One region of the Edwardsiella piscicida genome, then DNA from elsewhere that is predicted to be linked to it. Evidence: predicted binding sites of a transcription regulator. Region 1 holds the regulator's gene; each other region holds the start of a gene.

Region 1 (10,019 bases):
TCAGTATCCATCCCAGCGAGATCTGGCCCAGCCGTTACTACGATCCCGTCACCCATGAGCTGCTGGATCGCAAGCGCCTGATCCGCGACGCCGCCGCGATCAAAAAGATCTGAGCCACGCCCGGTCGTCCACACCGCAGCCCCGCCGCGCACGGCACTCTTGCCGATACAAAAAAACCGCAGGCAATGCCTGCGGTTTTCAAGGGTTCGTGCTCAGACTTACTTATTGATAAAGTCTTCGCCCAGCGCGATATCTTTACGCAGCACCTCCAGCATGCTCTCCAACGCATGCTGTTCAAAGGCGCTCAGCGTGCCGATATTCAGGCGCTGTACCAGCCCCTCTTTACCCAGCAGCAGCGGTTGAGCAAAGAAGCGGGCATATTCGCCGTCGCTCTCGACGTAGCCGCACTCCACGACGTTTTCATCGCCCTGCATCGCCCGCACCAGCGACAGTGCGAAGCGCGCCGCCGCCTGGCCCATGGCCAAGGTTGCCGATCCGCCGCCGGCCTTAGCCTCTACCACCTCGGTGCCAGCGTTCTGAATACGCTTGGTCAGATCAGCCACCTCTTGTTCGCTGAGGCTGACACCCGGGATCTGCGAGAGCAGCGGCAGAATCGTTACGCCGGAGTGACCGCCAATCACCGGAATATCCAGCGTTGTCGGATCCAGGTGCTTCAGCTCACCGACGAAGGTGTTGGAGCGGATGATATCCAGCGTCGTCACGCCGAACAGTTTGTTCGGGTTATATACCCCCGCCTTCTTCAGCACCTCAGCCGCAATCGGCACCATGGTATTCACCGGGTTGGTGATGATACCGATGCAGGCGTTCGGGCTGGTACGCGCAACCTGTCCGATCAGGTTACGGATGATGCCGGCGTTAATGTTGAACAGATCGGAACGATCCATCCCCGGCTTACGGGCCACACCGGCAGAAATCAGCACGATATCCGCGCCCTCTAGGGCGGGGGAGGCATCCTCACCGCCGAAACCGCGCACCGTGACCGCCGTAGGTATATGGCTGAGATCAACGGCGACGCCCGGCGTTACCGGGGCGATATCGTAAAGGGAGAGTTCTGAACCTGAAGGCAGCTGAGTCTTAAGCAGAAGAGCGAGCGCCTGGCCGATGCCACCCGCTGCGCCGAGAACCGCAACTTTCATTCTATACTCCTTGTTACTATTTAAATGGAGAATGCCGTGAATGCATTACTACGCACATTAGTAGATCACTTTATAAAAAACAATCTGTTAACACTCAGATTGCGAGCTGACACACTAATTCCATGCTCTGCTGCAAGGTTTCTAGAAAAAATGACTTATCGATGAAAGATATAGCAATAATTTGTGCGCAAAATCCGCACATGCTTTACGTCGGATTACGCCTGCGTTACATCCACGCTGTGTTTTACATTACAACAACATCATATTAATAACATTTCATTTACCTTTTCCGTGCGTTTGCTCTCTTTTTCCCGATCCACGCGCGGTGACGGCTTTATGATCCGTCCGCTTTACGCCGTTTGCGCCGCTCATGCGCGAATGACACGGATATTTACAGACTAAATTGCATAAAAATTCACGAATACGCATAATAACCAGGTCTATAGCTACCTTACGGTGAAGAATGCGAAACACGACCAAACAAGAAGACCTGACTAAGGCATTCAAAGCGCTGCTCAAGGAAGAAAAATTCAGCTCTCAGGGAGAGATCGTACAGGCGCTGCAGGAGCTGGGCTTCGACAATATCAACCAGTCCAAAGTATCGCGTATGCTGACCAAATTTGGCGCCGTACGGACGCGTAATGCCAAAATGGAAATGGTCTATTGCCTGCCGGCCGAACTCGGGGTGCCAACCACTAGCAGCCCGCTGAAGAATCTGGTGCTCGACGTCGATCACAACGACGCCATCGTGGTTATCCATACCAGCCCCGGCGCGGCGCAGCTGATCGCTCGCCTGCTCGATTCGCTGGGGAAATCCGAGGGGATTCTGGGCACCATCGCCGGCGATGACACCATTTTCACCACGCCCGCCAAAGGATTTGCCGTCGAACAGCTTTATGCGGCCATTCTGGCGCTGTTTGAGCAAGAGCTGTAATCACCGCCGCAGGCAGCGGCAACCGTTCAGCCCTACGCCATGATAAAGCCCGCCCGCGGGCTTTTTTCTCAGAATCCCTACCGAGCATCGCCGCCCTTCGCGAGGGAATCGCACTTTTCGCCAAAATCATATAATTCTCTGTTATGTATTCGGTTTTTATATTCCTGTATCTTTTTTACACCGTTTTTAGCGCATTAAGATCTATCTACGCCCTACGCGACGTTAAAATAACATAACAAATAATTAGCGTGATATTAATTCATTGAGTTATTGCGTTATACTCGACAATGAGATGCAAATCACATTTTTACGACGACATCCCGTCACAACAGAGGCATAACACAATGAAAATTAAAGCGACTATCGCCACGTTAGCTACCCTTTGCGCCCTTTCATTCGGCGCCGCTGCCGCCCAGCCCCCGGCCCAGGAAATCACGACGGCTCAGGCCTGCGACATGCAGCCGATGGGCGTTATCACGGTCAGCGGACTGGACGGTTCCATCGCCGATATCGATCAGCAGCTGGCGACCAAGGCCCAGTCCCAGGGCGCCAGCGCCTTCCGTATTATCGAGGAGCGTATCGACGGCAACTATCACGCTACGGCGCTGATCTACCGCTGATTCTCTCTCTGAGGCGCGAGCGAGCCCGTCAGGGCTCATTCCCCAAAAAGCAAAACCGCAGCCTGAGCTGCGGTTTTGTTTATCCGATAGCGGCGCTCGACGTTGCGCGAGTCACGCCTGATGCGCAGCGGACTTTTGCGCCAGCGCCTGCAGCAAACGGTCGTGAATATCGCCAAAGCCCCCGTTGCTCATCACCAGAATGTGATCGCCCGGCTGCGCGTTTTTCACGATCATCTCCACTAGCGTACCGAGATCGGCGCTCCAGTGCGCGGGCTGTACACAGGCCTCTGCCACCTCTGCCACCTGCCAGGGAATATGCTGTGGCTGATAAAGAAATACCTCATCGGCCCGACCCAGCGCAGGCGCCAGCTCATTCTTGCACACCCCCATCTTCATGGTATTGGATCGCGGCTCCAGCACGGCCAGAATACGGGCGGTGCCGCCTACCTTACCGCGCAGCGCCGCCAGCGTCGCCAGTATCGCCGTCGGGTGGTGAGCGAAATCGTCGTACACGCTGACGCCATAGGCCTGCCCGCGCAGCTCTAGGCGACGGCGTGCGTTAATAAAGCTCCCTAGCGCCCGGCAGGCCTCTGCGGGAGGAACGCCGACATGACGCGCCGCGGCGATCGCCATCAGCCCGTTGTGCATGTTGTGCTCCCCTACCAGCGCCCACTCGACCTCGCCGACGCACTCACCGTCCAGAGAGACGCTGAAGCGGCTGGCATCCGTCGACAGACGCGTCGCGCTCCAGGCGGCCTCATCGCCGCACAGCTCCTGCTCGCTCCAGCAGCCCATCGCCATCACCTGCTTCAGGTTGGCGTCGCCGGCCGGTAAAATAATCCGCCCTTGGCCCGGAACCAGTCGCACCAGATGGTGGAACTGCCGCTGGATCGCCCGCAGATCGTCGAAGATATCCGCATGATCAAACTCCAGATTGTTCAGGATCAGGGTGCGGGGGCAGTAGTGGACGAACTTAGAGCGCTTATCGAAAAAGGCGCAGTCATACTCATCCGCCTCGATAACGAAGAACGGACTCTTACCCAGGCGCGCCGATACGCTGAAGTTCCCCGGTACGCCGCCAATCACAAAACCAGGCTCATAGCCGCAGGACTCTAGGATCCAGTTCACCATCCCGGCGGTCGTGGTCTTCCCGTGGGTGCCGGCAACGGCGATCACCCAGCGGTGACGCAAAACCTCATCATGTAACCACTGCGGCCCGGAAACGTAGGGGATATTACGCTCCAGAATCGCCTCGACGCACGGGTTACCGCGCGCCATCGCATTGCCAATGATGACCAGATCCGGCTGGGGCTCTAGGTGGGCAGGATCATAGCCCTCCAGCAGCGTAATTCCCTGCTGCTGCAGTAGCGTACTCATCGGCGGATAGACATTGGCATCCGACCCGGTAACGTCATGCCCCAGCTGGCGAGCCAATAACGCCAGCCCCCCCATAAACGTGCCGCAGACTCCAAGAATATGAATGCGCATAATACTTCCAGTAGATTGCATTGATTTAGTTCACATTCTAACGCTGAGTTCAGCGCAGACGAAAGGAAATTGCCTAGGAATGCCCCGATACATTAGCTAAAATGCGCTGCGAAAACGTTGGCGGTTTGTAAAAAAACCGCTGCTCCTCACAATCAGGGAATGTGTCATGAAAACGCTAGGCGAGTTTATCGTCGAAAAACAGCAGGATTTTCCTCACGCTACCGGTGAGCTTACCGCTCTTCTCTCCGCAATCAAGCTGGGTGCCAAAATTATCCACCGCGATATCAACAAGGCGGGGCTGGTCGATATCATCGGCGCCAGCGGTGCGGAAAATATTCAGGGTGAAGTGCAGATGAAGCTGGATCTGTACGCCAACGAGAAGCTCAAGGCAGCGCTGAAAGCGCGCGGTGAAGTGGCCGGCATCGCCTCAGAGGAGGAGGATGACATCGTCATCTTCGAAGGCGATCGCGCCAATAACGCCAAGTACGTGGTGCTGATGGATCCCCTGGACGGTTCGTCCAATATCGACGTTAACGTCTCCGTCGGTACCATCTTCTCCATCTATCGCCGGATTACCCCGCTTGGCACACCGGTCACCCGCAAAGACTTCCTGCAGCCGGGCAATCGCCAGGTCGCCGCCGGCTATGTGGTCTACGGCTCCTCCACCATGCTGGTCTACACGACCGGCAACGGCGTACACGCGTTTACCTACGATCCCTCCCTTGGGGTCTTCTGCCTGTCCCACGAGCGGCTGCGTTTCCCGCACAGCGGCAACATGTACTCCATCAACGAAGGCAACTACATCAAGTTCCCGCTGGGCGTGAAGAAGTACATCAAGTATTGTCAGGAGCAGGACAGCGCCACGCAGCGCCCCTATACCTCCCGCTATATTGGCTCCCTGGTGGCGGACTTCCACCGCAACCTGCTGAAGGGCGGCATCTATATCTATCCGAGCACCGCCAGCCATCCGCAGGGTAAGCTGCGCCTGCTGTATGAGTGCAACCCGATGTCATTCCTGGCAGAGCAGGCCGGAGGCAAGGCCACCGACGGCTTCCGCCGCATCCTGGATATCGTGCCGGATGCACTGCATCAGCGCTGCCCGTTCTTTGTCGGCAGCTGCGCCATGGTAGAAGACGCCGAACGTTTCATGCATCAGTTCCCCGACGCATAATCCCCGCATCGGCGCGCGGCATTGCGCGTCGCGCGCTGTTCATTTTTGGAGTGGCGGCTATAATAGCCGTCACTCCATTTCTGGTTTGATGAAAGGAAACCGACATGAGCTTGATCAACGTCCCGGCCGGTAAAGATATGCCGGAAGATATCTATGTAGTGATCGAAATTCCGGCCAACGCCGATCCGATCAAATATGAAATCGATAAAGACACTGGCGCCCTGTTTGTAGACCGCTTTATGTCTACCGCTATGTTCTATCCATGCAACTACGGCTACATCAACCACACCCTGTCTCTGGACGGCGATCCGGTAGACGTGCTGGTCCCGACGCCGTATCCGCTGCAGCCGGGCTCCGTGATCCGCTGCCGTCCGGTCGGCGTACTGAAGATGACCGACGAAGCCGGTGAAGATGCTAAGCTGGTTGCCGTTCCCCACAGCAAGCTGACCAAAGAGTACGATCACATTCAGGACGTTAACGACCTGCCTGAGCTGCTGCGCGCCCAGATCGCCCATTTCTTTGAGCACTACAAAGATCTGGAGAAGGGCAAGTGGGTCAAAGTCGAGGGTTGGGCTGACGCCGCCGCGGCCAAAGCGGAAATCATCGCCTCTTTCGAACGCGCCAAGAACAAGTAATACCTTGACGCAGATAAAAAAACACCGCCTCATGGCGGTGTTTTTCTTTCAGTCTTCCTCACGCTTTAGCCAGTCCCCGCTGGCAATGCGCGGCAGCCCCTCTACCCCGTTGAGATAGATGTAGATCCAGGCACAGCCATAGGGCGTTTTGATCAGTTCGCGGCGATAATCCTTGCTGTTGCTCTTTAGCTCATCCAGCTCCGCCAGGATCGACGAGGTAATCCGGTACACTTCGCAGTAAACCCTTCCCTCTCCCGGAACCACCGCCGGATAATGGCCAAGATCGTACAGATCATAGCCTTCCAGCACATAATCGCCCAGCCAGGTGGCATTGGTCATCCAATGGCTGTTGCCCTGCTTACGGCGCAGACTTCCGTAGACAATCACTCGCATGGTTAAAACTCAAACTGATAGAGCAGATCAAGTGCCTGATTTACGCCAGACACCGCTTCCAGATACAGATTCGGCATCAGACGGTAACGCAGCGTCAGCGTGGCCAGCGAATCGAAGATCCCCACGCCATACTTCACCTGCAGCCCCGGCAAGACATAGCCGCTGACTACCACCTGAGAACTGTCACCAACCCCCTGCGAATCCAGCGTTAGATTGCTGACGCCGAAGGTTTCGCCGATTTTACCTACCAGTTTACCACTCTGCGCGACGCCCAGGCCGATCAGCATCGACGTCATCGCATTACTGTCTGCGCCGCTGCTGTCCAGCCCCTGACCGCGCAATAGGTAGGAAAGGGCTTCTTGTTGTGACATTGCCGGATCTGAGAATACTTCCAGTTTCGGCTGCTCGGCAAGTCCTGTAACGCGAACACCCACAGTAACATCGTTCGCCGTCGACTCCGGATTGCGTATCGCTTCAATATTCAGCAGTGGATTCCCCGGCGGCCCGGCGAAGACCAGCTCGCCCTGACGAATCAACAGATCCTGTCCATACGCGGCAAAACGCCCCTGCGGGATCATGATCTGCCCGTTCAGTCCCAGGCCGTTCTGATTCTGGCTCACCTTCAGCTCGCCTTTTAGCGCGGCCTTGAGACCAAAGGCGGAGAGGCGAACGTTGTTGCCGATGGCAATGGTCAGATCGGTATGCAGCGGGATCGAGGCGGAGACCGGCCTGATCGGCTGATGCGCATTGTTCAGCATCACCTCGTCGGAGGATACGCCGACCGCGCTCTCCGGCAGATCCTGCACCGTGATACGCGCCCAGGGAATATCCACCCGCCCGCTCAGCGCCAGCTGGCTTGGGGAGGCATCGAACACGATATTCGGCGAGACATCCAGCCGAACCATCGGCGGCACCGTCACCCGCAGGCGCGTACCGCTGGCGGCGATGCGGGCGCGCCAGGCATTCATATTACGCCAGTCCGCATTACCGGACAGATTCAGCTGTCCCTGCGAGGTCTTGATCACCCCCTGCAGCACCGAGCTCATGCCGTCAAAGTTGATCGCGAGGTTCGCATCGGTGACATCGAACGGCATGAACTGCCCGTCGATGTCCACGCCATCCAGCGCCAGACGGCCATACAGCTGCGGGTGCAGCGTCGTGCCGCCCAGGCGCAGCGACGCATTGAGCATACCCTGCGCCTTCTCCCCCTTCATCAGCGCCGGATTGAGCAGCGCCAGCGAAAGGCGCTGAATATCCACATTGCCGGAGAGATTACGCGCCCCCTGCAGGTTTGCGACGCGCACATCGCCGCGCAGCTGGCCGTTGCCCTCGATGCCGATCAGCCAGTTAAGGCGAGCTTGCCCCTGGGCCAGGCTGGCCTCTAGCGTGACCGTGCTCAGGGCCACCGGCAGCGTATTTCCCTGTACCTGCTGCGCTAGCTTAACGCCGTCGCCGCTGAGCGTAATCCGCGCCTGCGGCAGCCCTTCTCCCGCCTGCCAGCGGGCCTGAGCCCGTCCGCTGAAGCGTCCGTGCAGCTGGGTATCCGGCCCCAGAAACGGCTGTAGCATCGCCAGATCAAACCGCTCCAGCACCACGCTGACATTGCCGCTCTCCCCCACCTCGATGGTCTGCGGAACGCACAGACGTGCGTTGGGGTTCTCCCAGCAGTGGGGACCGATGGCCATCTGCTGTTTGTCGACGCCATAGTCCAGCGCGATGGGGCGGGTAAGGCGCCACTCGCCGACCGGCGTCGTAAAGTCGGTATCCGTCAGCGTGCCGCTCCAGCGCGCCCGATCCTGCGCCAAACTGCCGTTGAGGGTCAAACGGCCAGCCAGCGGCGTCCCCTGCATCACCAGCTGCAGCCGGTGCTTACGTTCATTACCGGCGGCACGCAAGGTCAGCTGGCTGATATCAATATCGCCTTGCTTTAGGCTGTCCACACGCAGATCCAGCGACCCCTGAATCTGTTGATCCGAGCGAATATCCCCCAGCAGCGCGACGCGCTGAATGGTCAACGCCTGCCAACGTAGCCCGCGGGCCTGCAGATCGGCCAGCAGCTGGGGCGCCTGACGATCACCGCGCAGCTTCAGCGTCCCGCGCGCGGTCCCCGCCAGCCCCGGCAGCGTTCCATCCAGGCGCGGGGCATCGATACGCGCGTCCAGAGACCATTGCTTCTGCGCCAGATCGCCGTTCACCTCAATCCGGTTACGCCCCAGCGCGATGTGCAGTTGGGGGATCTGCCACTGCCCGGCCTGATTGCCGCGCAGCTGACCGCCAACATCCAACGCATTCTGTTTGATTCGCCCCGTCAGCTTCAGCTGCGGTACCTGCAGCTGCCAGCTGCCGCCATACAGGCTACCGCGGGTCTCGATTTTACCGTTCAGGCTCGACGGCCACGCCGGCCACTGACGCCCGGTATCGATCCCCGTCAGCGTCAGGCTGCTGCGCCAGCTTATCGCTTTGCTCCAGTCGACCAGCGCCTGCATATCGGCCTTGCCGCCCAGCGTCGCCAGCTGCAGTTGGCTCAGGGTAAACTGACGCTCGTTACCCTTTCCCGCGAGATCCAGCGCCGCATCCGGCAGCCCCTGGCCGCTAAACGCGCCGCGCAGCTGCAGTCGGTAATCATGGGCGCTTCCCGTCAGGCGCAGCGCCATATTGTTCACCTGATAGTCGGGCGTTCCCCCCAGCGGCCACCGCAGGCTGGGGCTATCAAGCGACAGCGACAGCGGCAGGCCGGCGTCGGCCAGGCGAGTATCCCCTTTCAGGGTCGCCCTCAGTGGACCGGACAGGTTGGCATCGAGAGCCAGCGTGTCGTACATCGCCCCCTTCAGCGCCAGGCGCAGCTTTTCGCCCTTCAGCGGCGCCTGATTCACGCTGGCGTTCAGCTGCAGATCCAGCGGCCAACGGCCGCTGAACGTCGCACTGCCGCGCGCCGACAGGCTCCCCTGCTGCGCCTGGACCTTCAGGGTATGCAGCGCCAGGCGCTGTTGATCCAACGCCGCGCGCAGTTCAAGAGACGTGATATCCAGATCGGTCGCCGCCCGGATCTGCACCTGGCGCGCGGAAATACGGCTCACCTGCAGATCCAGCGGCAGATCCAGCCTCATCGCCGCTGGCAGCAGCGGCCGAGAAAACAGCGCCGTCAGCGTCTCCCCCAGCGGCGTGGACGGGACCGTCGGCACGGCGCTCTCCGCTGACGAAGAGGCGGCCGGCGAAGGCGGCAGCGACACCCGTAGCCCCTGAATATCGCTGGGCTGTAAACGCAGCTGCGATCCGCGCCACTCCGCCCCGCTACGCAAGGCATCCAGCGTGATCGCCGTGCCGTCTACCGTCACCTGCACGTCGTTAAGGCGCAGCAGGCGCAGCACTAAGGGATAGGGGGTACTCAAGCGCCCCAGCGGGGCTGATGGCGTCGCCTGCGGCTCACTCGGCGGCAGCGCCTGGGTATCGACATTCACCCGCACCCGCTGGGCGCTCAGCACGTTCAGACACAGCTCGCTGCGCTTCAGGCAGCTGATATCCAACGAGAGATGAAACTGCCCCACGGCGACATCAACCCCAGGCATCCGGTAGCCGACATCGCGCAAGGTCAGATCGCGCCAGCCCCCCTCCACCCGACCA
Region 2 (10,019 bases), 510 kb from region 1:
GCCCTGCGCCTTGCACCATAGCTTCAGATCGGTCGCCACCTGATCGTTGCGGCTGCGCCCGGTATGCAGCTTTTTACCCAGGTCACCGACCCGCCCAATCAGCTGCTGCTCCACCCAGCTGTGAATATCCTCCGCATCGCTGTCCAGAATAGCGTGGGGATCGGCGCGGACCTCCTCCAACAGCGCCGCGAGCGCCTGCGCCAGCTGCTGCTGCTCCTGTACCGTCAGTACGCCGACGGTCACCAGCGCCCGGGACCAGGCGACGGACCCGATGATATCCTGCTCCGCCAGCCGATAGTCAAAGCGCAGGGAATCATTAAACTGTTTAAAACGACGATCTGCCGCCTGGGAAAAACGCCCGCCCCAAAGTGCCATAGTGACTGCTCCGTACTCAGAATAAAATGATCGGCAGGCCGCAGCGCGGCCCGCGTTCTGCCCTGTGCGTACTACTGCTTTGCGCTGTTCAGCGCACGAATGCGCGAAGAGAGGGAGAACAGGCGAATAAAGCCGCCGGCGTGGCTGTGATCGTACACATCATCCTCACCAAAGGTGGCGAAAGCTTCGTTATACAGACTGTTGGCCGACGTCTTCTGAATGGCGGTAGCCTGCCCTTTATACAGCTTGATCACCACCTCGCCGCTCACCGCCTCGGCCAACGCATCGGCCGCCGCCTGCAGCGACTGACGCAGCGGCGCGAACCAGCGGCCGTCGTACACGACGTAGGACATCTCCTGGCCCAACTTCTCACGCCACTGGAAGCTGTCGCGATCCAGTACGAGCTGCTCCACGCCGCGCAGCGCCGCCATCATGATGGTGCCCCCCGGCGTCTCATAGCAGCCGCGCGATTTAATGCCCACCAGGCGGTTTTCGACGATATCAATACGCCCTACGCCGTGGCGGGCGCCCAGCGCATTCAGCGCCTGCAGGCAGCCAAAGGGCGTCATCGCCACCCCGTTGACCGAAACGACCTCACCCTTCTCCACGCCCACGGTCACCAGCTCTGGCTGATCCGGCGCCTCCTCGGGAGCACAGGTCCACACCCAGCAGTCTTGGTTAGCCGGGCTCCACGGGCTCTCCAGTACGCCCCCCTCGGTAGAGATATGCCAGGCGTTGGCGTCACGGCTGTAGATCTTCTCCAGCGTTGCGGTGGTGGGGATATCGCGCCCCTTCAGATAGTCGAGCAGCGCCTCACGCGAACGCAGATCCCACTCACGCCACGGCGCCACGACCTGCAGCTGCGGCGCCAGCGCGGTATAGGTGGTTTCAAAGCGCACCTGATCGTTGCCTTTCCCGGTCGCGCCGTGGCACAGGGCGTCGGCCCCCAGCGTCAGCGCCAGCTCAACCTGCGCCTTCGCGATCAGCGGGCGGGCCATCGACGTCCCCAGCAGATAGCTGCCCTCATAGAGCGCGCCGCTCTTCAGCACCGGATAGACGTAATCTTTGATAAAGGTTTCGCGCAGATCCACGACATAGCAGGAGGTGGCGCCAGAGCGGAGCGCCTTCTGCTCGATGCCCACCAGATCTTCACGCTCCTGGCCGATGTCCGCCACAAAGGCGATAACCTCACAGTCGCCGTAGTTTTCCTTAAGCCATGGAATGATGGCGGAGGTATCCAGGCCGCCGGAGTAGGCCAGAACGATTTTGCTGATGCTTTGGGTTGCCATACGGGTTTCCTTATTCTTAACCGAATCGTGTCGTTGTGTTATGCATGAATACGCGTGCCGACGGCTTCGCCGTTAAACAGCGCCGGCAGCTTTTCGGCGTGACGCCAACCGGCGATATCCACCGGGCGCCCCAGCGTCCGTGCGGCTTCCAAGGCCGCATTCACCTTTACCACCATCCCATCGGTGATGATGCCCTGCTCGATCAGGCGCTGCGCCTTCTGCGCCGTCATCTCCGCAATGCGCTGTCCCTTACCATCGAGGATGCCGCTGACGTCAGACAGCATCAGCAGATCCGCGCCCAGGGTCGCCGCCAGCACCGTCGCCGCCTGGTCGGCATTAACATTCAATAACATCCCGTCAGCGTTGATGCCGATGGAGCTGACGATCGGCAGAAAGTCCGCCGCCAGCAGCTGACGCAGCAGCCTCGGCGATCCCGGCTGCGCCTGGCCAACGTGCCCCAGAGACGCATCCAACTGACTCACCTGCACCGCCCCGCCGTCGGCCAGCGACAGGCCGATCGCCGCCAACCCGTGCGCAATAGCACAGGCCTGTAGCGTCTTGTTCGCCGTCCCCGCCAGCGCACCGCTGATGATGCCTATCTGGTCGGCCGGCGTGACTCGCAGACCCTGCCGCTTCACCACCGGCAGCTGCAGGCGCGCCATCAGCTCATCCACCAGACACCCGCCGCCGTGTACGATGACGATCGGACGGCGATCGTGATGTCGGTAGGCCAGCAGCGCCTGAAATAAACGCTCCATCGCCTGTGGGTTATCGAGTAATACGCCGCCGAGTTTGATGATTAACGGATCCATAGCTGCCTCTGTCTGTCCGGGATAGATAGTTAAAGAAGAGCGCACGTCTCATGAAAGCCAAAGCGCAGGTTCATACACTGCACCGCCTGGGCCGCCGCCCCTTTCAGCAGATTGTCCTCTGCGGCAACCACGATCAGATGCTGCCCCTGCAGGGAGAAGCCGATGTCGCAAAACGGCGTACCCGCCACCGCGCCGATGGACGGCAGCGTTCCCTGACACAGGCGGATCAAAGGCTTATCTTGGTAGGCCCGATAAAAAGCCGTCGCCACCTCGGCCGCATCCACGCCGCGTTTTACCCGCAGATGGATCGTCTCCAGTATGCCGCGAGGAAAATTGCCTAAGTGGGGGGTAAAAATCACCGGAATGCCCAGATGCGTGGCGATCTCCGGCTGATGACGATGAGTAAACAGCCCATAGGGCTGCAGGCTCACCTCGCAAAAGCTGCTGCCGAGGCTGGCCTTACGCCCGGCGCCGCTAACGCCGCTGACGGCGTTGATAACCGGCCACTGCGCCGTATCGATAAGCCCAGCATCCAGCAGCGGTTTTAACGCCAGCAGCGCCGCCGTTGGGTAGCACCCCGGCAACGCGATCAGCTGCGCCGCGCGCAGCGCCACGCCCTGCCACTCCGCCAAACCATATACGGCCTGCTCAAGCCACTCTGAGTGTTGATGCGTAAAGCCGTAATACTGCGGGTAGACCTTGCTGCAGCGGAGCCGATAGGCGCCGGAGAGATCGAACACGGTGCACCCGGCCGCCAGAAACTTAGGCGCCAGAAGATGGCTAACCGCATGATCGGTCGCCAGAAAGACCACATCAGCCAGATCGGCCAGCGCCGCACTGTCGTCGCTGGCAATCAACGGGAGATCGACCACCCCTTTCAGCCGCGGGTGAATATCTGACAACAATTTTCCGCCATCAACGCTTTGCGCAGACACGGTCAAACCCGCTATGGTGATGTGGGGATGGCGCTGCAGATAAGCGGCGAGCTCAGCACCGGTATAGCCGCTGGCGCCAACGATTAACCCATTTAACGGCCTCTGAATACTGGACATCGCTGCGATCGCTCCTCTTGGTTAACCGTGGATACCGGCCGTGCACTGAGATGCCTCAGCCCCTGACCACACATCCAGTTAGCCCCACCGCTGCTGCCAATACTCGGGCGTCCCTGTCTGTTCCATTTGATGATGCTTTATTGTATTTTTATTCATAATTATTGCATGAATATTGATACTATCCAAACTTGAGGCTGTCAACCATGAATACGCAATTACCCTCATTTATCGCGTTGTACCGTGCGCTGATCGCAACCCCCTCCATCAGCGCCAACGACGGCGCACTGGATCAGAGCAATGAACGGTTAATCACGCTGCTGGCAGGATGGCTGAGCGATCTCGGGCTGCGTGTTGAGGTACAGCCAATACCTAACACACGGAATAAATTCAATTTATTGGCGAGCTATGGCGAGGGATCCGGCGGACTGATGCTGGCGGGGCACACCGATACGGTCCCCTTTGACGAGGGACGCTGGACCCGAGATCCCTTCACCCTCAGCGAACAAGATAATCGCCTGTACGGTCTTGGCACCGCAGACATGAAAGGATTCTTCGCTTTTATCATCGATACCCTACGCGATATCGAACTGCATAAACTGAATAAACCGCTCTACATTTTGGCGACGGCGGATGAGGAGACCTCGATGGCGGGCGCGCGCTATTTTGCCGCCAGCACCGCGCTACGCCCCGACTGCTGCATCATCGGCGAGCCCACCTCCCTTAAGCCGATCCGGGCCCATAAAGGCCATCTCTCCGAGGCCATCCGCATCACCGGTCAGTCAGGACACTCCAGCGATCCGGCGCGCGGCGTTAACGCGATTGAGATCATGCACGATGCCATCGGCCACCTGCTCACCCTGCGCAATACGCTGCAGCAGCGTTACCACAATCCGGCCTTTAATATCCCTTACCCCACCATGAACCTAGGGCATATCCACGGGGGCGATGCGGCCAACCGCATCTGCGCCTGCTGCGAACTGCACCTGGATATGCGCCCGCTGCCGGGAATGACGCTGAACGATCTCAGCGAGCTGCTGAACCAGGCGCTGGCGCCCATCGCGACGCAGTGGCCGGGACGTCTGCGTATTGAGCACCTGCATCCGCCGATCCCCGGCTATGAATGTCCGCGCCACGCGCCGCTGGTACAGGCAATAGAACAACTCTTGGGGGAACGAGCAGAGGTCGTCAACTACTGTACCGAGGCGCCGTTCCTGCAAGAGATCTGCCCAACGCTGGTACTCGGCCCAGGCTCCATTGAGCAGGCGCACCAGCCGGATGAGTATCTGTCCACCGACTTTATTGTGCCGACGCGCACCCTGCTGACGCAGATAATCCACCATTTTTGTCAGCGCTGATCGCGGCAGGCGCCGCCCTGGGCAAACGATGACGCGGCGGCGTTTGCAATGTAACTGTTATCAGTTAGACCTCTTCAGGTCATTGCGTAATTAAATTTCAGTTAACAGCGCTAAATTGTGTGTTTTGGCAAGAAATTGTGTCAATTGACGCAGAGGACGGAACGTGGCTTTATAAAGAGGCACTCTACAATTTCAGAGTGAAAGAAATTTACGTATTGGGAGGGGCAGTGGTTCTATGAATGAGCAATATTCGGCGATGCGTGGCAATGTCAGCATGTTGGGCAAGCTGCTGGGCGATACCATCAAGGACGCGCTGGGAGAAGATATCCTGGATCGCGTTGAAACTATCCGCAGGCTGTCCAAGTCGTCACGCGCAGGCAATGAAGCCAGCCGACAGGCGCTGCTGAACACACTGCAAAATCTTTCCAATGACGAGCTGCTGCCGGTGGCGCGCGCCTTCAGCCAGTTCCTCAATCTGGCCAACGTCGCGGAGCAATATCACCGAATCTCCCCGCACGGCGAGGCCGCCAGCAATCCCGATGCCCTATCTCACCTGTTCACCCGGCTGAAGAATAAAAATCTGGACGAGGCGCAAATCCGTCAGGCCGTCGACAACCTCTCCATCGAGCTGGTACTGACCGCGCACCCCACCGAGATCGCTCGCCGTACGCTGATCCATAAACTGGTGGAGGTAAACACCTGCCTCAGTCAGCTCGATCATGACGATCTGGCCGACTATGAGCGTCACCAGATCATGCGCCGTCTGCGCCAGCTGGTTGCCCAATCCTGGCACACCGACGAGATCCGTAAAAATCGCCCTACGCCCATCGACGAAGCCAAATGGGGCTATGCCGTGGTCGAAAACAGCCTGTGGGAAGGCGTTCCCGCCTTCCTGCGTGAGTTTAATGAACAGCTGGAAAAATCCCTTGGCTACCAGCTGCCGGTCGAAGCGGTGCCGGTGTGCTTCACCGCCTGGATGGGCGGCGATCGCGACGGTAACCCAAACGTCACCGCCGAGGTGACCCGCCGCGCGCTGCTGCTCAGCCGCTGGAAGGCCGCGGAGCTGTTCCTGCGCGATGTCCAGGTGCTGGTATCAGAGCTCTCCATGACCGTCTGTACACCGGAGCTACGGGCGCTGGCGGGCGAACATGCCCAGGAGCCCTACCGCGAGGTGTTAAAACGCCTGCGCCAGCAGTTGAACAATACGCTGACCTATCTGGACGCGCGTCTGCGGGGGGAGCGCCTGCCGCGCCCCACCGATCTGCTGGTCAGCAATGATCAGCTGTGGCAGCCGCTGCATACCTGCTACCGCTCGCTGAAGGCCTGCGGTATGGGGATCATCGCCAACGGTCAGCTGCTAGACACCCTGCGCCGGGTTCACTGCTTCGGCGTGCCGCTGGTACGCATCGACATTCGCCAGGAAAGCACCCGCCATACCGAGGCGCTGGCCGAGCTGACCCGCTATCTGGGGCTGGGTGACTATGAGACCTGGTCTGAAGAGGATAAGCAGACGTTCCTGCTGCGCGAGCTGAACTCCAAGCGTCCGCTGGTGCCGCGTCACTGGACACCGTCGCCGGAAACCAAAGAGGTGTTTGACACCTGTCAGGTGATCGCCGAGGCGCCTGCCGGCGCTATCGCCGCCTATGTCATCTCGATGGCGCGAACCCCATCCGATGTTCTGGCGGTCCACCTGCTACTGAAAGAGGCGGGCTGCCCGTACAATCTGCCGGTTGCTCCGCTGTTCGAAACCCTCGACGATCTGAACAATGCCGAGGCGGTGATGACGCAGCTGCTGAGCATCGACTGGTACCGTGGCTTTATCCAGGGTAAACAGATGGTGATGATCGGCTACTCTGACTCCGCCAAAGACGCCGGCGTAATGGCGGCCTCTTGGGCTCAATACCGGGCGCAGGAGGCGCTGGTACGCGTCTGTGACGGCGCCGGGATCGCCCTGACCCTGTTCCACGGTCGCGGCGGCTCCATCGGCCGCGGCGGCGCGCCGGCGCACGATGCTCTGCTCTCCCAGCCGCCGGGAAGCCTGAAGGGCGGCCTGCGCGTAACGGAGCAGGGGGAGATGATCCGCTTCAAGCTCGGCCTGCCGGAGATCGCCGTCAGCAGCCTGACGCTCTACACCAGCGCCATTCTGGAAGCCAATCTGCTGCCGCCGCCGGCGCCGAAGCAAGAGTGGCGCGATGTCATGGACGAGCTCTCACAGACATCCTGCGCGCTTTATCGACGCTATGTCCGCGAAAATCCAGATTTTGTTCCTTACTTCCGCTCGGCGACGCCCGAATTGGAGCTGGGTAAACTGCCGCTAGGCTCGCGTCCGGCCAAACGCCGCCCCAGCGGCGGCGTAGAGAGCCTGCGCGCGATCCCTTGGATCTTTGCCTGGACCCAAAATCGCCTGATGCTACCGGCCTGGCTGGGCGCCGGGGCCGCGCTGGAGGAGGCCATGGCAGAGGGACGCCGCGACACGCTGGAAAGCATGTACCGCAGCTGGCCATTCTTCACCACCCGTATCGATATGCTGGAAATGGTGTTCGCCAAGTCCGATCTGTGGCTGGCCGAATACTACGATCAGCGCCTGGTCGATCCCGCCCTATGGCCGCTGGGTACGGAGCTACGCCAGCAGGTACAGCGAGATATTCAGGCGGTGCTGGCCATCGCCAACACCGATCATCTGATGGCCGATCTGCCCTGGGCCGCAGAGTCTATCGCCCTGCGTAACGTCTATACCGATCCGCTCAACGTCCTGCAGGCTGAGCTGCTCTACCGCTCGCGCCACCAGGAACAGCCGGATGCCAACGTCGAACAGGCGCTGATGGTCACCATCGCCGGGGTCGCTGCCGGAATGCGCAATACCGGCTAGCGACGGCGCAGAGGAAAAAGCCCGCGGCAGCGGGCTTTTTTACGCCTATCACGCCACGCTCCCCTGCGGCCGCACGCCCAGCGTATGGCAAATGGCGTAGCTCAGCTCGGCTCGATTCAGGGTATAAAAATGGAAGTCTTTCACCCCCTCGCGGCTGAGCAGTTTCACCATGTCCATCGCAATGTTGGCGCCGACCAGCTTGCGCGTCTCCGCATCCGCATCCAGCCCGTCAAACATGGCCAGCATCCACTGCGGCACGCGGACATTGGTCAGCGCGGCAAAGCGCTGCAGCTGGCGAAAGTTGGACACCGGCAGGATCCCCGGCACAATCTCCGCGTCAATGCCGGCCGCCGCACAGCGATCGCGAAAGCGCAGATAGCTCTCCACGTCAAAGAAAAACTGGGTGATTGCCCGACTGGCGCCAGCGTCGATCTTACGCTTTAGGTTTAGCAGGTCGGCCTGGGCGCTCTTAGCCTCCGGGTGGACCTCCGGATAGGCGGCGACCGAAATATCAAAGTCAGCCTCCTCGCGCAGCAGCGCCACCAAATCGCTGGCGTACATTTCAGGACGCCCACCCTCCGCTGGCAGATCGCCGCGCAGCGCAACAATATGGCGGATACCGCTATTCCAGTAATCTCGAGCGATTCCCCGCAGCGCCTCCCGGCTGACATCAACGCAGGTCAGGTGCGGCGCCGCCTCCAGCCCAGTACGCTCTTTTATTCCCTTAATCACGCCGTGGGTACGGTCGCGCTCGCCGGAGTTAGCGCCGTAGGTCACCGAGATGAACGACGGCCTCAGGGTGCTGAGCCGATCGATGGATCGCCACAGCGTTTGCTCCATTTCCTGGCTGCGCGGCGGAAAAAACTCAAAGGACACCTGGATCCGCCCCTGCAGCTCGGCCAGGCTCTGGTTTAGCGCATCATGCTGGCTTGCGTGAAAAAAACTCATACCCCATCATCCTTATGCTCTGCGCGGATCTCCGCCACCCCATTTTAAACATCCATACGTTTAGACGTCTAAATAGAAATTGCCGCAAGTTGATGGATTCGTCAACAGCAAATTGCCGCCGAGCGATGAAGAAACGTCAGGAGATGATGAGAAAGCGTCAGGTGGGCTCCTGCGCAGCCCGGACACCGATCCTGCGATCCGTGTCGGAGAGCCCGTCGGCGCAGGGAATTAGGATAGCGTGCTGGCGCGCCAGCGACGCAGCGCGGCGCAGCTGTCATCCACCAGCGTCGCCAGCGCAGGGGAATTGCCGATCTGCAGCGCCATAATGCGAATACCGATCACCTCTTTTTGCAGCCAACGCGCCATTTGCCGGGCCTCGGCCTCGGTTAACGATGGCGTACCTTGCCGAAAAGCCCGGTAAAAGGCCGCCTCCATCGTCGCCAGGCTCTCCCGCACCACTGATAGCGGCGCATCCTCCGCTCTCCCCTCAAGCTCAAGCAGGCTTTTAACCAAGAAACAGACGCTGGAGGGAAGCCCCGTCGAACACGGGGCGCCAAAATGGCGCAAAAAGGCCTCGGCGCCGGAAAACGGATCGGGATAGTCCGCCATCAGCGCGAAAAACGCCTCTACCTGGCACTGGGTATAGCGCGTCAACGCGCTGGAAAACAGCGCGGCTTTATTGCCAAATGCGGCGTAGATACTGCCAGGGCGCATATTCAGCGCCTGCTCAATCTCTTTCATCGACGTCGCAAAGTAGCCACGCCGCCAAAACAGAGCGACAGCCTGCTGCAGCGCCGCGTCGCGATCGTGTTGGAGGGGTCTTGCCATGCTACAAGCCTGCTGAGGAGTTTAACGGATTTCATTGTAACGCACTTTTTTGAACAACCGTTCAAAAAAGTTATTGAATGATCATTCAAAAATATCTAGAGTGAAATTTCACCGGTTAATGCCGGGAGGAAGAGCGCTGGCAGAGCGTGGTTTACAGAGACGCCAGCGCAGCACGACGGCCTCAACGCCGCCTTATCCGATTCGTTAAACGCCAACCCCAGGGAAATAACATGCTGACTTTTGAAAAGTACGATGAGCACACGGCGCCCCAAGAAAGCCGCGATTTACTGCTGCAGAGCAAGCGCAGCAACGGGGGGATCCCAGGGCTACACGCGATCATGGCGGAGTCGCCGCAGCTGCTGGCGGGATACCAGGCTCTGCATAGCCTGTTTCTGCACAGTAGCTTCGATAATGACGAAAAAACCGTCGTCTGGCAGACCATTAACGTTGAGCACCGCTGCCACTACTGCGTACCCGCCCATACGCTGATC
Region 3 (10,019 bases), 910 kb from region 1:
GCAATCTGGCGCCGGGCGTAGCCGGGGAAGATCTGCTGGCGGAGAAGGATATCGCTTTCCTGCCGGTGGGCGCGGGCGGTCTGCAGGAGAAGCAGCTGGCGCTGTGCGCGGGCGATTTTGTGGTGTTCTATCCCGGCGAGGTGCACAAGCCGCTGTGCGCGCTGGGTGAGCCGGCGCGAGTGCGCAAGGCGGTGATCAAGCTGGACGCGCAGGCGCTCGGCCTGCTGTAGCGGTCACGGCGGCCAGCGGCGGTGACCGCTGGCTCGCGCGGCGCACGGTCTCTGACGCCGCGCGCCGTTATTCGCCCAGGGTCGCCACCATCACCGCCTTGATGGTATGCAGGCGGTTTTCCGCCTGATCGAAGACGATGCTGTGGGGCGATTCAAACACCTCATCGGTCACCTCAATCCCGCCGTGCAGCCCATATTGCTCGGCCATCTGCTGGCCTACGCCGGTCATCTCGTCGTGGAAGGCGGGCAGGCAGTGCAGGAATTTTACCTGCGGGTTGCCGCTCAGCTGCAGCGTTTGCAGGTTGACCTGATACGGCAGCAGCTGGGTAATGCGCTCTTGCCAGACCGATTTGGGCTCGCCCATGGAGACCCACACATCGGTATACAGGAAGTCGGCGCCCTGTACCCCTTCGGCGACCTCCTCCGTCAGCACTAGCTTCGCTCCGGTCTGCTGCGCGATGGCCTGGCACTGGGCGATCAGCTCGGCCTCCGGCCAGTAGGCCTTGGGCGCGACCAGGTGCAGCTCCATCCCCATCAGCGCGGCGCCCTCCAGCAGTGAGTTGCCCATGTTATTGCGCGCATCGCCCAGATAGGCCAGCTTCATGGCGGAAAGGGGCTTGGCGCAGTGTTCGCCCATGGTGAGGAAGTCCGCCAAGATCTGCGTGGGGTGAAACTCATCGGTCAGGCCGTTCCACACCGGGACACCGGCGTAGTGCGCCAGGGTTTCCACCACCTGCTGACCAAAGCCGCGGTATTGGATGGCGTCATACAGCCTGCCGAGCACCCGCGCGCTGTCCTTGATCGACTCTTTATGGCCTATCTGGCTGCCGCTGGGGCCGAGGTAGGTGACGTGGGCGCCCTGATCGTAGGCGGCCACCTCAAAGGAGCAGCGGGTGCGGGTGGAGTCCTTTTCAAAGATCAGCGCGATGTTTTTTCCCCGCAGACGAGGGCGTTCGCACCCCTGTTTTTTGGCCTGCTTCAGCTCGGCAGCCAGATTGAGTAGATATGCAATTTGCTGCGGGGTGAAATCCAGTAACCTCAGGAAGTGCTGCTGATTAAGCTGATCCATATGGCTCATCTCCGTCTGTGGGGGTATGTTGCGATGAATTTGTATTCACATTATGTGTATTAAAATTCATTTTCAACCCCCGGGCGTGAAATATTGTATTTTCTTGAGTGGTGAGGCGCCGTCGCCTGTGGGAGAATGCGCCAAAGGCTTAGCGATTGAGGATCAGTGAAATGGCAAACCGAGAGCTGCTGGAAGAACAGCGTGAAGAAACCCGCATGATTATTGAGGAGCTGCTGGACGACGGCAGCGATCCGGACGCGCTGTACACCATTGAGCACCACCTGTCGGCGGAGAGCTTTGAGGTGCTGGAGCAGGCCGCCGTAGAGGCGTTCAAGCTGGGCTACGAAGTGACCGACGCCGAGGAGCTGGAGGTTGAAGAGGGCATCCTGCTGATGTGCTGCGATGTGATCAGTGAAGTGGGTCTGAACGCCGAGACCATCGATGCTCAGGTCGAGCAGCTGATCGCCCTGGCGGAAAAACACGGCGTCAGCTACGACGGCTGGGGAACCTATTTTGAGGATCCGGACGGCGAAGAGGGTGACGACGGCGAGGAGTACGACGAAGAGGCGATCGACGAGGACGACGACGGTCGTCGCCATTGAGATCGACGCCGATCGCGATCGGACTAACGGGAGCCTGCGGGCTCCCGTTTTTTTTGTCTGTAGCCTCCCCCGGCGAGGCAGGGCGCGTCCCGCGGTAACCCCCCTTTTTGCGTTAGCCTAGCGTCTCAATGACCCCCAGATGGATCGCGTATTTGTGCACCTTGTACTGCAGGGTAGTGCGTGAGAGCCCCAGGCTGCGCGCCGCCTGGGCGATGCAGCCGTTGCTGTGGTTGAGGGCCTGGACTATCTGGTCGCGCTCATAGCGTGCGATCCGCTGGGCCAGATTGCCCGCTTCCTGGGCGGTCGGATACGCGCCGGGCGGCGGCTCGACGGGGGACGGGGGGTATGCGCCGCGCGACGGGATCATGCTCTGCGCCTCTTCATCGTAGGCGATGCAGTCGAGGGGGCCGTCGTGATCCTGCATGATCATGCTGCGCACGATGGTGTTTTCCAGCATGCGTACGTTGCCAGGCCAGCGCCGGCGCAGCAGGGTATCCTGGGCCGCCTTGGCGATGCCGTGGATGCGGTGCACCACGTCGTTGCGGTATTTCGTGAGGAAGTGGTTCGCCAGCAGCAGAATGTCGGACGGCCTCGCGGAGAGCGGCGGCAGCGCGAGCATACCGACGCTCAGGCGATAGAACAGATCGGCCCGCAGCCTTCCCTGCTCTATCAGGGCGGCGGGCGCCTCGTTCATCGCCGCCACAATGCGCACGTCCGACTGTTTCTGCTGGCTGCCGCCCAGCTTCCAGTAGGTTTTATCCTGGAGAAAGCGCAACAGCTTGCTCTGCATCTCCAGCGGCATGGCGTTGAGCTCATCCAGGAACAGGGTGCCGCCGTCGGCCAGCTCCAGATACCCCTTGCTGTTCTCCGCGCCGGTAAAGGCGCCTTTGACGGTGCCGAACAGCGTGCTCTCGATCAGGGTCGACGGCAGGGCGCCGCAGTTCAGGGCGATAAAGGGGCGCTCCGCCCGCGGGCTGCAGCGGTGGATCAGTCGGGAAAACAGCTCCTTACCGGTTCCTGTCTCGCCGACGATGATCACCGGCACGTTGCTCTGCGCCAGGCGTTTTCCTTTGTCGATCAGCGCCAGCGTCGCCGGATCCTGGGTAATGATGGCATGGCTGTCCTCGTCGGGTGCGGCGTAAAGACGCTGGTTCAGCTCGACGACCTGCTCCTGCAGGCGGCGTACGCCCGACATATCGCGGCCAATCTCGATGGCACCCACCATGCTGCCGTCGCGGGCGTACAGCGGCGCCGTCGTATGCTGATAGTCGACCGCTCGCCCGCGGGCGTTGTAGTACACCTGGTAGTTCCCCACGTACTCAACGCCGCTTTTCAGTGAGCACAGCATGGTGCTCTGACTCTCCTTCATTCGCGGGTAGACGGCCAGTATATGGCGGCCCAGGGCACACTCTGCGCTGCAGCCGTCCAGCTCCGCGCTTTCCTGGTTGTAGTACACGTAGCGGCCCTGCTCATCGATGATGGCGAGGGGCTGATGAATCAGGTCGAAAAATCGCGCAAACATGCTGAGTGCGCTGCGGAGATCCGGGTTGACTGACGGCATGGTGCATTTTCCTTGGGTTGACTGCCGGGCGCCTGCGTACGGGCGCCGAATTTTCGGCGCTACGACGAAAAACAGACCGACCGACCAATGTTTGGCAAGGCGATTTTATTTTATCTATTTGATTTTTAATGATTTAAAAACTGGCACGTGCGTTGCTATAGCATTGCTATCGATACGATATCAATCAATATTATCCACAGCAATCAGAGGTTTTTATGTCAGATAATGTTATTAAAAACTATAACCAGTTGCGTCATAACGTAATTGAACACGACCGTCGCTTTAGCGCCCGCGGCGGTAAGCTGTGCTTTGAGGGACAGGATGTCACCGCGCTGGCGAAGAAGTATGGCACCCCCTTCTACGTATTCTCCGAGGCGGAGATCGTGCGCAATATCCGCGAGATCGAGCAGGCCTTTTCCGCCCATCCGAACACCAAAACCTTCTTCGCCTCCAAAACCTGCTCCGTGATGGGGGTGCTGCAGGCGATCCGCGACGCCGGGATCTGCGCCGAGGCCAACTCGCAGTATGAGGTGCGCAAGTGCCTCGAGGTCGGCTTTCGCGGCGATCAGATCGTGTTTAACGGGGTGGTGAAAAAGCCGGAGGATCTGGAGTACGCCATCGCCAACGATCTGTACCTGATCAACGTCGACAGCCTGTATGAGCTGGACCATATCGATGCGATTTCCCGCCGCCTGAAGAAGACCGCCAACGTGTGCGTACGCGTCGAGCCGAACGTGCCGTCCGCCACCCACGCCGAGCTGGTCACTGCATTCCACGCCAAGTCGGGCCTGGATCTGGAGCAGGCCGAAGAGACCTGCCGCCGTATCCTGGCGATGCCCTACGTGCATCTGCGCGGCCTGCACATGCACGTAGGCGATCAGGTGCCGGAGGCGGAGCCGTTTGCCAAAGCGACCCGCGTGCTGGTGGACGAATCCCGCCGTCTGGAGCAGGTGCTGGGGATCACGTTCGATCTGATCAACGTCGGCGGCGGCATCCCGGTGCCGTACAAGTACGATGAAGAGAACGGCGATCCGCTCAAGGACAACATGTACGCCGGGATCACCGCGCAGGACTTTGCCGATGCCGTCATCAGCGAGGTGCACAAGTGGCGCACCGACGTGCAGATCTGTATCGAGCCGGGGCGCAAGGTGACCGGTTCGGCGGCGGTTCTGCTGACGGAGGTGGCCTGCGAGAAGCGTAAGACCAACTACGATGTGGACGGTAACGTGGAGTGCCACGTGGAGTGGAAGTTTGTCGACGCCGGCTACAGCGTCCTTTCCGACAGCCAGCACTTTGACTGGTTCTTCTATGTCTATAACGCCTCGCGCATCACCGAAGCGCACGATCGCTACATCAAGCTGGCGGGTCCGCTGTGCGACGGCGGCGACTACTTCCACGTCGGCGTGAAGGGCGAGGAGTTCCTGATGCCGCACGACACGGCGATCGGCGACGTCGTCGCATTCCTGGACGCCGGCGCCTACTCGATCGAAAGCCAGACGGTCTATAACAACCGTCCGCGCACCGCGGTGGTGATGATCGATCGTCAGGGCAATGATCGCCTGATCCGTCGTGAGGACAGCTACGAAGACATGGTCAAGTACGACATTTATTAATCTGCACGGGGGGCCGCGGCTCCCCTTTTCTGTTTTCTCTGGCTCTGGAGATGTCCATGAGTACTCAAGACACCAGTAAGCTCGGCATCAAAGACATTGTTTTTATGAATGTCATTGCCATTCTGAGCCTGCGGCAGATCCCCAACGTCGCCCCCTATGGCGCCTCGGCCATGCTGCTGTGGGTGATCGCCGCATTTTGCCTGTTTTTCCCGTTAGCCATGGTCTGCGGCGAGCTGTCGACCGGCTGGCCGAAGGATGGCGGTATCTTCGTCTGGATCAAGGAGGCCTTTGGTAAACGCATCGCCTGGATTGTCGTGGTCTGTTTCCTGTTCTCCTGCGTGCTGTTTTTCCCCCTGATGCTGCAGTTTGGCTTCACGGCCCTCGGCTATATGTTCAGCGCTTCGCTGGCGGAGAATAAGATCTTCATCGGCGTCGGATCGATGGTGATCTTCTGGCTGCTGACCCTGATGAATATCCGCGGTATGCAGTGGACCAAGATCATCAACAGCGTCAGCGCTTGGTGTGGGGTCTTTATCCCGTCGGCGATCCTTATCCTGCTGGCGATCGTCTGGCTGGCGACCGGCCACCCGATGCAGACCGACTACGCCACGCCCGCCAACTGGGTGCCGGATCTGAGCCACTGGGACACTATCGTCTTCCTCTCCAGCATGATGTTTGCCTTTGCCGGTCTGGAGGTGGCGCCGATGATCGCCGGGCGCACCCGCAACCCGCAGCGTGACTTCCCGCGCGCCATGGCGTTTTCTGCCGCGGTGATCGTCGGCATCTACATGGTGGGCACCTGGGCGCTGAATACCCTGCTGCCGGCCGGGCAGACCGATATCGTCGCCGGCGTGATGCAGGCCATGCGCTCCGCCGCCAATACCCTGCATATGCCGTGGCTGCTGCCGGTCATGGCCATCTGTATGTTCTTTGGCGCCCTGGGGCAAATCAACTCCTGGCTGGTCGGGCCCATCTATATGCTGCAGGAGGCCTCGCGTGAGGATAACCTGCTGGGCGAGCGCATCGGGCGTCTGCACCCCAAATACCAGACGCCGGCGTTTGCCTTAGTCTGGCAGGCCATCATCGTGACGGTGCTGTGCTTCTCGACCTTTGTTTCGCCGAGCGTCGCCGCCGCCTACTGGATGCTGACCGCGCTGACGACCATCACCTACTTTATCCCCTATCTGGTGATGTTCCCGGCCTTTTATCGCCTGCGCATCACCCAGCCGGATACCCCGCGCAGCTTCCGTATTCCGGGACGCGTCCTGCCGATCGTGCTGCCGGCGCTGGGCTTTATCTCTATCGCCTTTGCCGTATGCCTGCTGTTTATCCCGCCGTCACAGATCGACATGGGCGGCTATATGCAGTACGCCGGCAAGATTATTGGCGGCGCGGTGCTGGCCGTGGTCGTGGCGGAGCTGATTTATCACCGCGCGCAGCGGCGCAATGCGAAGTTACTGAGTGAGGGAGCAAAATAAGATGTATATGCCAACGCTAGAGATAGATCTGCGCAAGCTGCGCGACAATGCCCGCACCGAGGTGACGCTGCTGGGCGAGCAGGGGATCGAGGTCATGGCGGTCAACAAAGTGTTTGACGGCTGCCCGGAGACCGCCCGCGCCGTCGTGGAGGGGGGGATTCGCGTGGTCGCCGAGTCGCGCACCTATAACCTGAAGAAGATCCGCGCAACCGGCTGCACCACCTGCCTGCTGCGCAGCCCCTGCCTGAGCGAGATAGAAGAGGTCGTACGCTACGCCGATATCAGCTTAAACAGCGAGCCCGCGGTGCTGCGGGCTCTCTCCGCCGAGGCGCTGCGTCAGGACAAGGTGCATCAGGTGCTGCTGATGGTGGATATGGGCGATCTGCGCGAGGGGATCTGGTTTGAGCACTATGCGCAGATCCTGGAGACGGTGCGGCTGATAGCGTCGCTGCCGGGGCTGGCGCTGTACGGGCTGGGCACCAACTTCAACTGCTATGGCACGGTGCTGCCGACGGTGGAAAACGGCGAGCGTTTCCAGGCCATCGCTCGGCGTCTGGAGAGCGACTGCGGCATCGCCGTACGCCGTCTGTCGGCCGGCAACTGCACCAGCGTCCATCTGCTGGACAAGGGCATTTGGCCGCAGGGGCTGAACCACCTGCGCATCGGCGGGCTGCATGAGTTCGGCATCGAATATGTCGACATGAAGTATCTGGCGGCGTTTCACCACTCGACTAAGCCGGTGGCGCGGGCCTGCTCGGATATGTATCTGCTGCACGCCGAGATCATCGAGCTGAACAGCAAGCCGACGGTGCCGGTCGGCGAGCTGGGGGTCGATGCCTTCCTGCAGAGCAAGACCTTTGTCGATAAGGGCACCCGCCGCCGCGCGCTGCTGGCCTTTGGCCGTCAGGATGTGCCGGCGGAAAACTGTACGCCCTGCAACGACGCCATCACGCTGCTGGGACAGACCAGCGACCATACGCTGGTGGATATCGAGGATTGCGATGAGGCGCTGAAGGTCGGGGACAGCATCAGCTTTGAGCTGGACTATACCGGGCTGCTGATGGCCTGTCAGACCACGGGCGTGCAGCGCCGTTTTAAAGGATGAGCCAGAGGCCATAAACGCGCGCCGGCGTACCCGCGTCGGCGCGCAGAATGCACCTTACACAGGGGGATACCATGGCTTGTCAGATGGAGACGCCTTCACCCTCAACCGGTCCGGCGCTCCAGCGCACGCTGAAAAAGCGCCACCTGCTGATGATGTCGCTGGGGGGGACCATCGGTACCGGTCTGTTTATCGGCATTGCCGAGCCGCTGCACAGCGTCGGGCCGCTCGGCACCCTGCTGGCCTATCTGCTGGGCGGCGGGGTGATGCTGATCACCATGATGTGCCTGGGGGAGCTGGCCTGCGCGTTTCCCCACTCCGGTTCGTTTCAGCACTATGCGCTGATGTTTCTCCCCCACCCGCTGTGGAGCTACAGCATCGGCTGGCTGTACTGGCTGAGCTGGGTATTTTCGCTGGCCGCCGACCTGACCGCCGCCGGACTTATCGCCCACCAGTGCTTCCCCGCCGTACCCATCTACCTGTTTTGTCTCACTATCCTGATCTCACTGCTGCTGTTGAACCTGCTGTCCGCCGCCAGCTTTGGCGAGTGTGAATATTGGCTGTCGGCGGTCAAAGTGTTCGCCATCGTTCTGTTTATCGCCGCCGGGGTCGTGATGATGTTGCGCCTGCAGGGGAGCGGCGCGTGGCAGCCGACGCTGCGCACCGCCAGCGGCTGGTTCCCGCACGGCACCTGGAGCCTCTTTCTGTGCATGACCGTGGTGGTGTACTCCTTTCAGGGGGTCGAGCTGGTGGGCAGCGCCGCCGGGGAGACCGCGGCGCCGGAAAAGGTGCTGCCGCGGGTGATAATGGGGATCGGTGGGCGCATCATTCTGTTTTATGTGCTGGCTATCGCGGTACTGGCGCTGATCTACCCCTATGAGCGGGCGGTGAGCGGCGATAGCCCGTTCGTCTGGGTCTTCGCCCACGCCGGTCTGCCGGGCGCTGATACCCTGATGCTGCTGGTGATCTTCTCCGCCGCGGTGTCGGCGGCCAACTCGGCGATTTACGCCAGCTCGCGGATGCTGTGGTCGATGGCGCAGGATGGCTTTGCCCCGCGCTTCTGCGGTCGGGTCAATCGGCGCGGCGCGCCGGCGAACGGGATCGCGCTGACCTGCCTGATCTCGCTGGTGTGTCTGCTGAGCAAATACATTCCGGCCCAGTCGCTGTACCTGTATCTGATCGCCAGCACCGGGCAGGTCGGCTGCCTGGCGTGGATGGTGATCGCCTGGTGTCAGTATTGCTTTCGCCGTCGTCAGCTGGCGGGGCACTATCCCGATATCCGCGCGGGCTACCGCTCCCCGTGGTTTCCCTGGCTGCCGTGGGCCTGCATCGTGCTTAACGGGCTGGTGATCGTCGGCACCTGGCTGAGCGAGCAGGGGGGCAGCATGCTTTTGGCCGAGCTCACGCTGCTGGCGCTGGTGATCGCCAGCTATTTTCTGCGCCGCCGCCCTGCGAAGGGGGCGGCGGCGGTTTCGTCGGCCGATAGCCTATAGCGGGCGCAGCATGCGGACTTCACAGTCCACGTGGCGGGTGGCGCCCAGCGCCGCGTCGATAGGCTCAAAGCCGAGATGACGGTACAGGGCGATGGCGTCGTGCAGGGTGGCGGTGGTCTCCAGGTAGCAGTGGGTAAACCCCTGCGCACGGGCGAAGTCCAGCGCCAGCAGGGCCAGGCGCTTGGCCAGGCCGCGTCCGCGCAGCGCAGGCAGAAAGTACATCTTTTGCAGCTCGCACAGGTGCGGCGCGGCCCCCTCCAGCGGCGCGACGCCGCCGCCGCCTGCCACCTCACCGTCCAGCTCCACGATCCAATAGGCGCAGCGCGGCGCCGCATAGGTCTGCGCCAGGCGATCCAGATTGGGATCGGACACCGTGAACCCCTTGTCGGCGCTCAGGCCGCATTCGGCGGAGACGCGGCGGATCACGTCGGCAATCGCGCCATTGTCGGCGGCGGTCAGTGGGCGAATGCGGATGTCGGGGGCGCGTTGGTCGGTCATCTGGGAATCCCTGGTCAGTGTGCGGATACGCAGTTTCTTAAATAGCACCGTCGCCCCCCACAATGCAAGATGCTGCCGGGGAAAGCGGCCCCGGGCGGGTTAAAACTCGACGTCCTCCAGGCTAAAGGAGCCGCTCTGATCGTTATAGGAGAAGATCTCGGCATAGCGCCCCCAGTTGATCACGGTATCCAGGGTTTCGCGCGCGGCATCATCGGAGAGCACGTCCTCCAGCTCCTGCTCAAAGCGTACCCGCGGCGCTCGGTGGCCGGGGCGCTCGTCGAGCACGCTCTTGATCAGCGTGGCCAGCGGTACGTGGCGCAGCAGGTGGGCGGCGAACAGCGCCTTGCGCGGCTGGGTGTCCATGACGGCGAAC

Evidence for each region. The regulator ArgR, encoded in region 1, controls arginine synthesis, uptake and breakdown. The targets are predictions, from matches to a motif close to ANTGAATAAAAATACANT.
Region 2: the regulator ArgR is predicted to act here: its motif matches at 3,668-3,685, upstream of argC (N-acetyl-gamma-glutamyl-phosphate reductase).
Region 3: the regulator ArgR is predicted to act here: its motif matches at 1,353-1,370, upstream of argF (ornithine carbamoyltransferase).

The regions. Positions count from the first base shown of each region.
Region 1 is NZ_CP090968.1:421,515-431,533, reverse strand. Features, by position in the region: gene L1P05_RS01920 (helix-turn-helix domain-containing protein) at 1-113, shown strand, start outside; gene mdh (malate dehydrogenase) at 219-1,157, opposite strand; gene argR (transcriptional regulator ArgR) at 1,621-2,091, shown strand; gene L1P05_RS01905 (YdgH/BhsA/McbA-like domain containing protein) at 2,436-2,711, shown strand; gene mpl (UDP-N-acetylmuramate:L-alanyl-gamma-D-glutamyl-meso-diaminopimelate ligase) at 2,823-4,199, opposite strand; gene fbp (class 1 fructose-bisphosphatase) at 4,366-5,370, shown strand; gene ppa (inorganic diphosphatase) at 5,475-6,005, shown strand; gene L1P05_RS01885 (gamma-glutamylcyclotransferase family protein) at 6,054-6,398, opposite strand; gene tamB (autotransporter assembly complex protein TamB) at 6,401-10,019, opposite strand, start outside.
Region 2 is NZ_CP090968.1:3,674,239-3,684,257, forward strand. Features, by position in the region: gene argH (argininosuccinate lyase) at 1-375, opposite strand, end outside; gene L1P05_RS16760 (argininosuccinate synthase) at 447-1,664, opposite strand; gene argB (acetylglutamate kinase) at 1,703-2,476, opposite strand; gene argC (N-acetyl-gamma-glutamyl-phosphate reductase) at 2,506-3,528, opposite strand; gene argE (acetylornithine deacetylase) at 3,732-4,883, shown strand; gene ppc (phosphoenolpyruvate carboxylase) at 5,119-7,752, shown strand; gene metF (methylenetetrahydrofolate reductase) at 7,801-8,700, opposite strand; gene L1P05_RS16790 (TetR/AcrR family transcriptional regulator) at 8,929-9,528, opposite strand; gene L1P05_RS16795 (carboxymuconolactone decarboxylase family protein) at 9,759-10,019, shown strand, end outside.
Region 3 is NZ_CP090968.1:3,269,241-3,279,259, reverse strand. Features, by position in the region: gene L1P05_RS14910 (NanQ anomerase/TabA/YiaL family protein) at 1-230, shown strand, start outside; gene argF (ornithine carbamoyltransferase) at 298-1,299, opposite strand; gene rraB (ribonuclease E inhibitor RraB) at 1,470-1,901, shown strand; gene L1P05_RS14895 (sigma-54 interaction domain-containing protein) at 2,014-3,462, opposite strand; gene dokD (ornithine/lysine decarboxylase DokD) at 3,678-5,075, shown strand; gene L1P05_RS14885 (APC family permease) at 5,132-6,553, shown strand; gene L1P05_RS14880 (alanine/ornithine racemase family PLP-dependent enzyme) at 6,555-7,658, shown strand; gene L1P05_RS14875 (amino acid permease) at 7,730-9,148, shown strand; gene L1P05_RS14870 (GNAT family N-acetyltransferase) at 9,143-9,646, opposite strand; gene L1P05_RS14865 (ABC transporter ATP-binding protein) at 9,746-10,019, opposite strand, start outside.